One region of the Micromonospora sp. NPDC092111 genome, then DNA from elsewhere that is predicted to be linked to it. Evidence: riboswitches for the same ligand, from Rfam matches in the RefSeq annotation. Region 1 holds a riboswitch; the other holds the start of a gene.

Region 1 (5,350 bases):
GCAGGGCGGAGAGCAGCAGCGCGACCGCCAGCGGGATGATCACGATGCTGATCGTCCCGACGATCTTCAGTAGCGCCCAGGTGATCACGCCGATCACGATCAGCCGCCACGACCAGGCGGCGGCGATCCGCAGCGCGTGCGGCACGTCGGCGTCGTCCCGGCTGGAGGTGGAGTTGTGCAGCGCCGCAGGCGGCTCCACGCCGACCACCGTCGCCGACGGGGCAGCCACCGGCCCCGGTGACCCGGGCGAGGCCACCCCGGCCCGCTCCGGAGGGTCGACCGGATCGGCACGGCCCGCGCGCACCGACGCTCGTCCGGACTCGTACGCGCGGCGGAGCCGGCCGCGTACCCGCTCGAAACGGCTCAAGCGCACCTCCTCAGGATGAAACCGGGCCGCCCATGACGACGGTCCGGACAGGGTACGTCCGACAGTCGTCACCGTATGCCAGTTCCGCCACACATTGCCCCGGGCCGGGTCCGCCGAACCACCGGGCGGACGCCACCGGGCCACGCGGTAGCGTCTTCGCGTGACCGCCGACCAGAACCTCGACTCCGGCCTGCCGATCCGCCTGCTGCACGACCGGGTGCTGGTCCGGGTCGACGGCAGCGAGGGTGAGCGCCGCTCCACCGCGGGCATCGTCATCCCGGCCACCGCCGCCGTCGGCAAGCGGCTGGCCTGGGCCACCGCAATGGGGGTGGGTCCGCACGTCCGCGCCATCGTCGCCGGTGACCGGGTGCTGTTCGACCCCGACGACCGCTCCGAGGTCGAGCTGCACGGCCGCGGGTACGTCCTGCTCCGCGAGCGCGACGTGCACGCCGTCGCCGCCGAGCGGGTGGAGACCGACTCCACCGGCAACACCGGCCTCTACCTGTAGCCGTCCCGTCCCGATCGCGGGGCGTCGCCGTTTGTGTCGCTTCCCGGCGGGAAGCCAGGCACGTCTAGGCGCCCTGGGGAGGGACGATGCCGGTATTCCTGAAGAAGCTGCTGCTCTGGGGCAGCGTCGCCTTCCTGATCTACTTCATGGCGTTCCGCCCGGACGGGGCGGCGCAGCTCTTCAAGGGGATCGGGGCGGCCCTGATGGCGCTGGCCCAGGGCCTCGGCGACTTCCTCACCGGCCTGATGAGCTGAGCCCGCCACCCGGCGGACCGGACGACGGGCTCGACGACCTAACCGGTGCGGCGGACCGTTCAGTGGCCGCCGGGCGGCCACGGGGCGGCCGGCCGGGGGCCGTGCCAGCCGGGCGGGCCGTAGCCCGCCGGGTACGCCGGGGACGGCGGCGGGGCCAGTACCACCGGGATCGGCACCACCGGGGAGTCCGGCGCCTCGACCGTGCGCTGCGCGCCGTCCGGGAAGCGCAGGTGGTAGCGCTGCCCGTCCCAGACCCCCACCGGCGTCTGCGGATCCCGGCCGACGAAGAACGACCGGTACGCCGCGATCGTCTCCAGCAACTGCCGTTCCTCCCGCAGCGTCCGGTCCCGCTCCGCCGGCTTGCGGTCCAGCCCCCGGCGCATCCCGTCGCGCAGCAGCGCCAGTCTGGTCGCCGCGAACTGGTAGCCGCGCATCGCCCGGAGGCCGGCGTCGCCACCGACCCGGCGGGCCCAGGTACGGGCGGCGTGCCGGCGGCCCAGGCTGCCCAGCGCGGCCACCTCGGGCGGGGTGAGCCAGCCCGCCCGGACGTAGTCCGGCAGGGTCCGCTCGGTCAGCCGGCCCTCCCAGGCGCGCAGCCAGACCGCGAAGCCGACCATGCCGAAGAAGATCGGCACCATCACCGCCACCATGCCGTAGAAGAAGATCACCGCCTGTCCGGTGGCCTGGACCAGCGTCGGGATCAGGTTCCAGGTGCCGTGCAGCATCATCGCCAGCAGCAGGCCGGCGACCGGGGCGAGCACCCGCACCCGCCGGTCGGCCGTCCGGGCGGCGATGCCCAGCCCCACCCCGGTCATCGAGGTGAACAGCGGGTGGGCGAAGCCGAAGAAGAGGATCCGCGAGATGAAGATGACGATCACGTTGCGTACGCCGGTGGCCGGCCCCCACTGGTCGACGCCCGAGGCGTAGCCGAGGCCGCCCAGGTAGAGGATGTTCTCCACCATGGCGAACCCGACCGCGGAGAGCCCGCAGTAGACCAGGCCGTCGGTGATCCCCGACCACTCCCGACGCCGGAAGACCAGCAGCAGGATCGGGCCCAGGGCCTTGGTCAGCTCCTCGATGAACGGGGCGACCAGCACCCCGGTCAGCGACGACGACACGCCCCAGTCCTTGAACAGCGCGGCGGCGGCGTTGTTGACGTTCAGCGAGGCGGCGGTGGAGACGAAAGCACCCCAGACGAAGCAGAAGATCAGGTACTTGAGCGGCTCGGGCTCGTAGCGGTCGAGCCAGAGGAAGCAGGCCACCAGGACCGGCACCGGCAGGATCGCCGCGGCCACCCCGACCAGCAGCGCGTCCAGGCCCAGGTTGGCGCCGAGCGTGTAGAGCATGTAGACCGCGCAGGCCGCGATGAGCAGCACCACCCCGGCCAGCGCCAGGAACCGCCGCCAGCCGAGGCGGCGCAGCGGCATCCGGGGCGCGGCCCCGCTCGGCGGCGGGACGGCGGCGGGCGCGGTCGGCGGCGGGGGCCCGCCGGGCGGGGTGTCGGCCATGCGAATCAGCGTAGTCATCGCCGGCCCGCTTGGCCGGGCGCTCCGGCGGTGGCTATGCTGCGGCCAGGTCACGAGCGCCAGCGTCAAGCCCCGGCCTGCTGGCCGGCAACCCTCGTCGAGGTTCGCGGTGGGGTGCCCCGGGTGATGACCGGGCCCAGCCCGATCCGCGAGCTGGGCAAGCGCGGACCCCGTCCCGGTGTGCCCACCCCCGGGGTCCCCAGGACCCCTGGAGGCGTCGTCATGGCCGTCACCCTCGTCCCACCCGCCCCGTACCCGCCGGCTCCGGCGGCGACCGCCGGGGCGGACCCGCTCGCCGTGCTCGGCGTACCCGGGCAGGTCAACCTGGACCATGCCGCCAGCGCGCCGTGCGCGCGGGCCGCGGCCGACGCGGTGGCCGAGCTGCTGCCCTGGTACGCCAGCGTGCACCGGGGCGCGGGAGCGCTGTCGCGGCGCTGCACGCTGGCCTACGAGCGGGCCCGGCAGACCGTCGGCGACTTCCTCGGCGCCCGCCCCGACGACCACGTGGTCTTCACCCGCAACACCACCGACGCGCTGAACCTGCTGTCCCGGGCGCTGCCCGCCGGCACCACCGTGGTCACCTTCGCCGCCGAGCACCACGCCAACCTGCTGCCCTGGCCGCGCGGCTCGGTACGGCTGCCGGTGCCGGCGAGCCCCGCCGGGGCGGTCCGGGCGCTGGACGCCGCCCTCACCGAGCTGCGCCGGGGCACGGCGGCCACCCCGGTGCTGGTGGCGGTGACCGGGGCGAGCAACGTGACCGGGGAACGCTGGCCGGTGGCCGAGCTGGCCCGGGTGGCCCGCCGGCACGACGCCCGGACCGTCGTCGACGCCGCCCAGCTCGCCCCGCACGCGCCGGTCGACGCCGCCGCGCTGGACGTCGACTACCTGGCCGTCTCCGGCCACAAACTGTACGCCCCGTTCGGCGCGGGGGTGCTGCTCGGCCGGGCCGACTGGCTGGACGCCGCCCCGCCGTACCTGGCCGGTGGGGGTGCCACCAGCCACGTCGGGTCGGCCACCCACGAGGTGCGCTGGACCACCGGCCCCGCCCGGCACGAGGGCGGTACCCCGAACCTGCTCGGCGCGGTCGCCCTCGCCGCGGTCTGTCAGTCGCTGGCCGGGGCCGACCGGGACGCGCTGCACGCCCACGAGCAGCGGCTACTGACCCGACTCCGCGCCGGGCTGGCCGCCCTGCCGGGCGCGGTGGAGCTGCGCGCCTTCGGCCCGGACGCGCCCCGGGTCGGCATCGTCTCGTTCGTGCTCGCCGGCCGGGACTCCGCCGAGGTGGCCGCCGAGCTGGCCCGGGAGCACCGGATCGGGCTGCGCGACGGGCTGTTCTGCGCCCACCCGCTGGCCCGGCGGCTGCTCGCCGAGGCGGCGGCCCGCAGCGGACGCGCCGACCTGCCGCCGACCGCGCTGCGGGCCAGTGTGGGGCTGGGCAGCACGCCCGTGGACGTGGACCTCCTGCTGGCCGGCCTCGGCGCGCTCGCGCCGCGCTGACCGGGCCGGGCGCTAGCCGAGCGGCGGGGCGGTCGGGGGCTTCGGCGGGGCGTTGTGCTCAGCCGGGGTGCCGTCCGGTTTGTCCTGGTCGCCGAATGCCTGCCGGACCAGCCGGTTGGCCTCCTCCTGGTCGATGCCGGAGGCGACGATCAGGTCACTGGCGGTGGTACGCACCTGGGCGACCACCACGCTGCCGGAGAAGCCGACCCCCTGCGTGTACGCCCGGCCGGCCTCGCTGACCGCGCGCAGCGACCGCTCGCGGGCCTTCTGCGGCTCCTCGCCGACGGCGAACTCGTGCCGCAGCAGGCGGACCGACTCGGCCAGGTGGGCCACCGCCTCGGGCATCGGCTCGGGCACCGGCTCCTCGTCCTCGATCATGGTGACCGCGCGCCGGATCAGGGTGCCGGTGTTACGCATCGCCCGGTCGATCGGGTCGGCGGCCTCGGCGTAGTGGGTCAGTTCGCTGCGCCGGTGCCACCGGGCCGGCGAGAGCGTGCTGGTCTCCTTCGCCCCCTCGATCGCCTCGGTGAAGGTGGCCAGCTCCTCCTTGTTCTCCCGGAGCCGTTCCAGGGCCCGCTGGGCGGTGGACCGGTCCCGCTCGCGCAGCGCCTGGGCGCAGACGTCGAGCTGGCCGGAGAGCAGATCCAGCGCCGGCCGGGCGGCCCGGTTGATCACCCGGAGCGGGTTGAGGGGCAGCAGGAGCGCCGTGACCAGCAGCGCGATACCGCCACCGACGAACGCGTCGATGAACCGGGGCAGCTCCAGGTTCGCGGTGGACGGGCTGAGGGTGACGATCAGCACCGCCGTGGCGGCGGCCTGGATCACGATCGCCACACTCGCGCCGAAGAAGATGGTGAGCAGGATCGCGGCGGTCACCACCAACCCGAGCTGCCACCCCCCGGTGCCCAGGAAGTAGATCAGGACGTCGCCGAGGAACACCCCGACCGCCACCCCGATGATCAGCTCGACGGTCCGGCGCAGCCGCTGGCCCACCGACGCGGCCAGCGTGCCCACCGCCGAGATCGGCGCGAAGACCGGCTGCGGGTTGCCCAGCAGGTGGTGGGAGACGATCCAGGCCAGCGCGGCGGCCAGCCCGGCCTGCACGGCCAGCCCCATCGCCATCCGGACCCGGTGCAGTCGGTCGTGCAGGGTCGCCCTGCTGCGCTGGCGTAGCTGATCCATCGCCGCGGCGATCCGG
Region 2 (5,350 bases), on a different contig from region 1:
GCTCCGGTGAGCGCCTACGATGCGGGTATGACAGCGCCGACCGGGCAGTCGGTCGAGGAGTTCCTCGCCGCCGTGCCGAACGAGAGCCGGCGGGTCGACGCCCGTCGACTCATCGCGCTCATGCGCGACATCACCGGCGAGGAGCCGGTGATGTGGGGGCCGTCCATCATCGGCTTCGGCCGCTACCACTACCGCTACGACAGCGGCCGGGAGGGCGACAGCGCCCTCGCCGGCTTCTCGCCGCGCAAGCAACACCTGGTGGTCTACCTCGTCGGTGGGTTCGAAGAGCGGTACGCGTCGGCGGTCGCCCGGCTCGGGCCACACAAGACCGGCAAGGGCTGCCTCTACCTGAAGAGCCTCGACGGCGTCGACCTGGCTGTCCTGCGTGAACTGGTCGACCGCTCGGTGCGGGTACGCAAGGGCGTCGACCGAGCCAGTTCCTGACCGCGTTCGGGACACGGGTGCCCTCTTCGCCGCCGACCCCGGGTGTCGCCCCAGGACGGGGTCGGCGACGGGCCCGGTCAGAGCACCTGGGACAGGAAGCGGCGCAGTCGTGGGTGCTGCGGCGCCTCGAAGACCGCCGCCGGTTCGCCCGCCTCCAGCACCACCCCGTGGTCCATGAACGCGACGGTGTCGGCGACCTCGCGGGCGAATCCCATCTCGTGGGTGACCACCACCATCGTCATGCCGCCGGCGGACAGGTCGGCCATCACCCCGAGCACCCCCTTGACCAGTTCGGGGTCGAGCGCCGAGGTGGCCTCGTCGAAGAGCATCACCTGTGGTCGCAGGGCCAGCGCGCGGGCGATCGCCACCCGCTGCTGCTGCCCGCCGGACAGGTGCGCCGGCCGGGCGTCGGCCTTGGCCGCCAGCCCGACCAGCTCCAGTTGGGCCCGGGCGAGTGGGACGGCCTCCTCCTCGGGCAGCTTCTTGAGCTTGCGCAGCGCGAGGGTGATGTTGCGCAGCACGGTCATGTGCGGGAAGAGGTTGAACTGCTGGAAGACCATCCCGACCCGCTGGCGCAGGGCGTCCGGGTCGTCGCGCAGCACGCTGCGCCCGTCGAGCAGCACGTCGCCCGCGTCCGGCTCGATCAGCCGGTTGACCGTACGCAGCAAAGTGGACTTGCCGGAGCCGGACGGGCCGATCACGCAGGCGGTGCCGCCCCGGGCGACGTCCAGGTCCGCGCCGCGCAGCACCCGGTTGGCCCCGAAGGCCAGGTGCACGCCCCGGACGCCGAGGCTGACCGAGGTGCTGGTGGTGGTGGCCGTCATCGCGGGTCCTCCCGGGTCGGGCGCGGCTGGGGCAGGGCGGTCTCACCGGCCAGGGCCAGCCCGCCGTCGTCGTCGGGGTCGATGGTGGCCGCGCGGCCCTGGCGCAGCCGCCGGTCGATCCAGTTGACCGCGTGGGTCAGCGGTACGGTCAGCACCAGGTAGCACAGGCCCGCCAGCAGCAGTGCGGACTGGTTGCCGGTGTTGGCCGCGTAGTCCTGTCCGATCCGGAACAGCTCCCGCTGGCTGGCCAGCAGCCCGAGGAAGTAGACCAGGCTGGAGTCCTTGATCAGGGCGATCAGTTGGTTGACCCAGGCCGGCAGCACCCGGCGTACGCCCTGCGGGACGATCACCAGGCGCATGGCCTCGCCCCAGGAGAAGCCGAGTGCCCGGGCACCCTCCAGTTGGGCGGCCTCCACGCTCTGGATGCCGGAGCGGAAGATCTCCCCGATGTAGGCGGCGGCGATCAGTGACAGCGCCAGGACGCCCAGCGGGTACGGGTTTGGTCCCCACACCTGCATGCCGAGCGGGGCCAGGCCGACGCCGATCAGCAGGATGGTCGCCGCGGCCGGCAGGCCCCGGAAGATGTCGGTGTAGACCCGGGCCGGCCAGCGCAGCCACCGGGTCCGGGAGATGCCGGCGATGGCCAGCAGCATGCCCAGGACCGAGCCGAGCAGGGCGGCGGAGACCGCCAGGATCAGCGTGTTGGGCAGCCCGACGGTCAGCATCTCGGGCAGCGCCTCGCGCATGGAGTCCCAGTCGAAGAAGGTCTCCCACAGGGTGCTCAACGGATCCATCAGGTTCTCCTACCGCCCCGCTCGCTCGTGGTCGCGTACGTCAGGAACCGGCCGACGCCGACGGCGCTGCCGCGCTCGGGACGGTGACCCCGCCGCTGCCCGGCGTGAACTCGGCCGGGACCGGCCGACCCGGGTAGTACTGCTCCTGGAGCCTCGTCCAGGTCCCGTCGGCTATGACCTCGTCCAGGCCCTTGTTCAGCGCCTCGCGCAGCTTGTCGTTGCCCTTGGCGAAGGCGTACGCGGTCGGGGCCGGGCTGAGTTCCTTGGCCGCCACCGTGATCTTGCCGTTGCTGTCCGCGGCGGACTTCTCGCCGATCTCGGCCGGGGCGATCCAGGCGTCGGCGGTGCCGGCCTTGAGCTGGTTGATCGCGCCGTTGTAGTCGGGCACCCGCACCGGGTCCAGGTTCTTGCCGGTGGCGTAGTCGTCCTGCACGGTGCCCTGCACGACCACCACCCGCTTGCCGGCGAGCTGGTCGAAGCCGGTGATCGGGGAGCCGGCCGGCACGTCGAGGCCGAAGTAGCCGAAGTCGTAGCCGTTGCCGAAGTCCACGGTCTTCCGGCGCGCCTCGGTGATGGTGATCGAGGAGCTGCCGATGTCGAACTTCCGGTTGTTGACCTGCGAGAGCAGCGCCGAGAAGTCGGTGCCGACGAACTCGACCCGCAGGCCCACCTTCGCCGCGGCGGCGACGAGCAGGTCGTTGTCGAAGCCGGTGAACGTGCCGTCCTTGAGGTACACGTTCGGCGGCGCGTCGGTGAGCGTGCCGGCGCGCAGCACACCGGGCTGGAGCAGGCCGTACGGGTTCTCCGCCGGGCTGGCGGAGTCGTCGCCGCAGCCGGTCAGGGCGGTGGCGGCGAGGACGGCGGCGGCGCCGAGCGCGGCGACCTTGGACAGGGAGGGCAGGAATCGCACAGGTGTCTCCGGGTTGGTCGGGCGGCGACGGGCATGCGTCGCCGACGGCACGCCGACAGGCAGGCCGCTGCGGTGGTACGAGGTAAGGGGGCGTCTACCGCGTGGTCGACGGGCGACAGGCGTCGCTGCAGACCCGCATCAGGTCGACGTGCCGCCGTTTGACCAGCCGGACGCCGGTCGTGCGCGGGGTCGCCGGGGCGGTGCCGCCGGGTGGGGCGGGACGGTGAGCAGACATGGTTCTCCTGGGTCGGTGCTGACCTGGGAACCAGGCCACGCTTGCACCGGTGCCACACCGGTGCCTGGTCTTCACCCGGAGCACCCCACCGTGGAGGAGGGTTGCCGGCCAGCGAGCCGGGGCTTGACGCTGGCGCTCATGACCTGTGCAGCAGGCTAGCAGCAGACGCGGGGTGATCGTCCAGCCGTTATGACGGCCCTCACGTCCGCTCCTTACCGGGCGGGACGGCCGGGGGACGGGGTGCGCCCGGACTTCGGCGTGGCTCAGCGGGCGTCGTAGCGGGCCCGGGACGCCTCCACCTCCGCGAGGTGCGTGGTGGCCCACGCCTCCAGCCCGGAGACCAGATCCAGCAGGCTGCGGCCGAGGTCGGTGAGGGCGTAGTCGACCCGGGGCGGCACGCTGGCGTGCACCGTCCGGGTGACCAGACCGTCGCGTTCCAGCCCGCGCAGGGTCTGGGTGAGCATCTTCTGGCTGATTCCGTCGATGTGCCCGGCCAACTCGCCGTAGCGCTTGCCGCCGTGGGCGAGGGTCAGCACGACCAGCACGCTCCACCGGTCGCCGATGCGGTCGATGACCTGCCGGCTGCCGCAGTTGCGGTTGAACGGGTCGGGTTCCACCTGCTTACTCTCCATCAGTACGTGACAAACTTCAAGGTGCCTACTCTCCAACGGGAAGTATCGGGGAATCCTTCCCGTTGCCCAGGTGCGACAGCAGGACCAACCGAAGGAGTGCGAGATGTCCGTCGTCGTCACCGGCGCCACCGGCCACCTGGGCCGCCTGATCGTCGAGTCCCTCCTGCGCCGGGGCGTACCCGCCGGCCGGATCGTGGCGCTCGGGCGGGACGTGGGCCGGCTCACCGACCTCGCCGAGCAGGGCGTCGTCGTCCGGGCCGCCGACTACACCGACCCCGCCTCGCTGCGGACCGCCTTCGCCGGCGCCGAGAAGTTGATGTTCGTCTCCGGCAGCGAGGCCGGCCAGCGGGTGCCGCAGCACCGCAACGTGATCGCCGCTGCCCGGGAGGCCGGCGTCGGCCTGGTCGTCTACACCAGCATCGTCCACGCCGACACCTCCGACCTGCTGCTGGCCGCCGAGCACCGGGTCACCGAGGAGGAACTGCGCGACTCCGGCCTGCCGTACGTGCTGCTGCGCAACGGCTGGTACCTGGAGAACTACACCGCCCAGCTACCGACCTACCTGGCCCACGGCGTCGCCGGGTCCGCCGGCGACGGCCGGGTCAGCGCCGCCACCCGGGCCGACTACGCCGAGGCCGCCGCCGAGGTGCTCACCACCGACGGCCACGCCGGCCGGGCCTACGAGCTGGGCGGCGAGGCGTTCACCCTGACCGAACTGGCCGCCGAGGTGTCCCGGCACAGCGGCCAGCAGGTCCGCTACACCAACCTGTCGGTGCCGGCGTACACCGCGCTGCTCGTCTCGGCCGGGCTGCCCGAGCCGTACGCCGCCGTGCTGGCCGACGCCGACCGTGGCCTCGCCCAGGGCGCGCTGTACGTGCCCGTCGAGGACCTGGAGAAGCTGATCGGCCGGCGACCCACCACCCTCGCCGAGGCGCTGCGCGCCACCCGGTGAGCCGACACCGCCCCCGCCCCGGCCCGCCCGGGGCGGGGGCGGATAAGGGGTGGAACCGGGCCGCCGCCGCACCGACAATGTCCGACATGGACCAACGGACGCTGGTGCGGGTCAGCAAGCGGATCTCCCTGGCGCTGCGCCACCAGCCCGGCCGGTTCGGCCTCACCCCCGACCAGGGCGGCTGGGTGCGCGTCGACGACCTGCTCGCCGCCCTGCGGATCGACCGGGCCGACCTCGACGCGGTGGTCACCGGCAACGACAAGCAGCGCTTCGCCGTCACCCGGGACGCCGACGGCAGCGAGCGGATCCGGGCCAGTCAGGGCCACTCCTACCCGGTCGACCTGGGGCTCACCGCCGAACCACCCCCGCCCCGCCTGCACCACGGCACCGGGGCCGCCGCACTGGACTCGATCCGGGCCACCGGCCTGCACCGGGGCGGGCGGCACCACGTACACCTGTCGTCGGACGTGGCGACGGCCCGGCGGGTCGGTGCCCGCCGGGGCGGTGCGGTGGTGGTGCTCACGGTGGACGCGGCGGCGATGGCCCGGGACGGGCACCT

The links. Region 1 has a riboswitch for S-adenosylmethionine ahead of ACIQG9_RS07595 (aminotransferase class V-fold PLP-dependent enzyme). Riboswitches for the same ligand answer to the same signal wherever they lie in the genome.
Region 2: another riboswitch for S-adenosylmethionine. It lies ahead of ACIQG9_RS15580 (ABC transporter substrate-binding protein); the one in region 1 lies ahead of ACIQG9_RS07595 (aminotransferase class V-fold PLP-dependent enzyme).

What each region holds. Positions count from the first base shown of each region.
Region 1 covers NZ_JBIVRQ010000002.1:329,648-334,997, forward strand. Annotated here, with positions in the region: gene ACIQG9_RS07575 (AI-2E family transporter) at 1-367, opposite strand, end outside; gene ACIQG9_RS07580 (GroES family chaperonin) at 528-875, shown strand; gene ACIQG9_RS07585 (hypothetical protein) at 962-1,129, shown strand; gene ACIQG9_RS07590 (PrsW family intramembrane metalloprotease) at 1,189-2,637, opposite strand; SAM riboswitch class IV at 2,704-2,825, shown strand; gene ACIQG9_RS07595 (aminotransferase class V-fold PLP-dependent enzyme) at 2,878-4,152, shown strand; gene ACIQG9_RS07600 (aromatic acid exporter family protein) at 4,165-5,350, opposite strand, start outside.
Region 2 covers NZ_JBIVRQ010000006.1:301,212-306,561, forward strand. Annotated here, with positions in the region: gene ACIQG9_RS15565 (DUF1801 domain-containing protein) at 28-444, shown strand; gene ACIQG9_RS15570 (amino acid ABC transporter ATP-binding protein) at 522-1,268, opposite strand; gene ACIQG9_RS15575 (amino acid ABC transporter permease) at 1,265-2,062, opposite strand; gene ACIQG9_RS15580 (ABC transporter substrate-binding protein) at 2,103-2,972, opposite strand; SAM riboswitch class IV at 3,240-3,351, opposite strand; gene ACIQG9_RS15585 (winged helix-turn-helix transcriptional regulator) at 3,471-3,839, opposite strand; gene ACIQG9_RS15590 (SDR family oxidoreductase) at 3,943-4,791, shown strand; gene ACIQG9_RS15595 (RNA 2'-phosphotransferase) at 4,878-5,350, shown strand, end outside.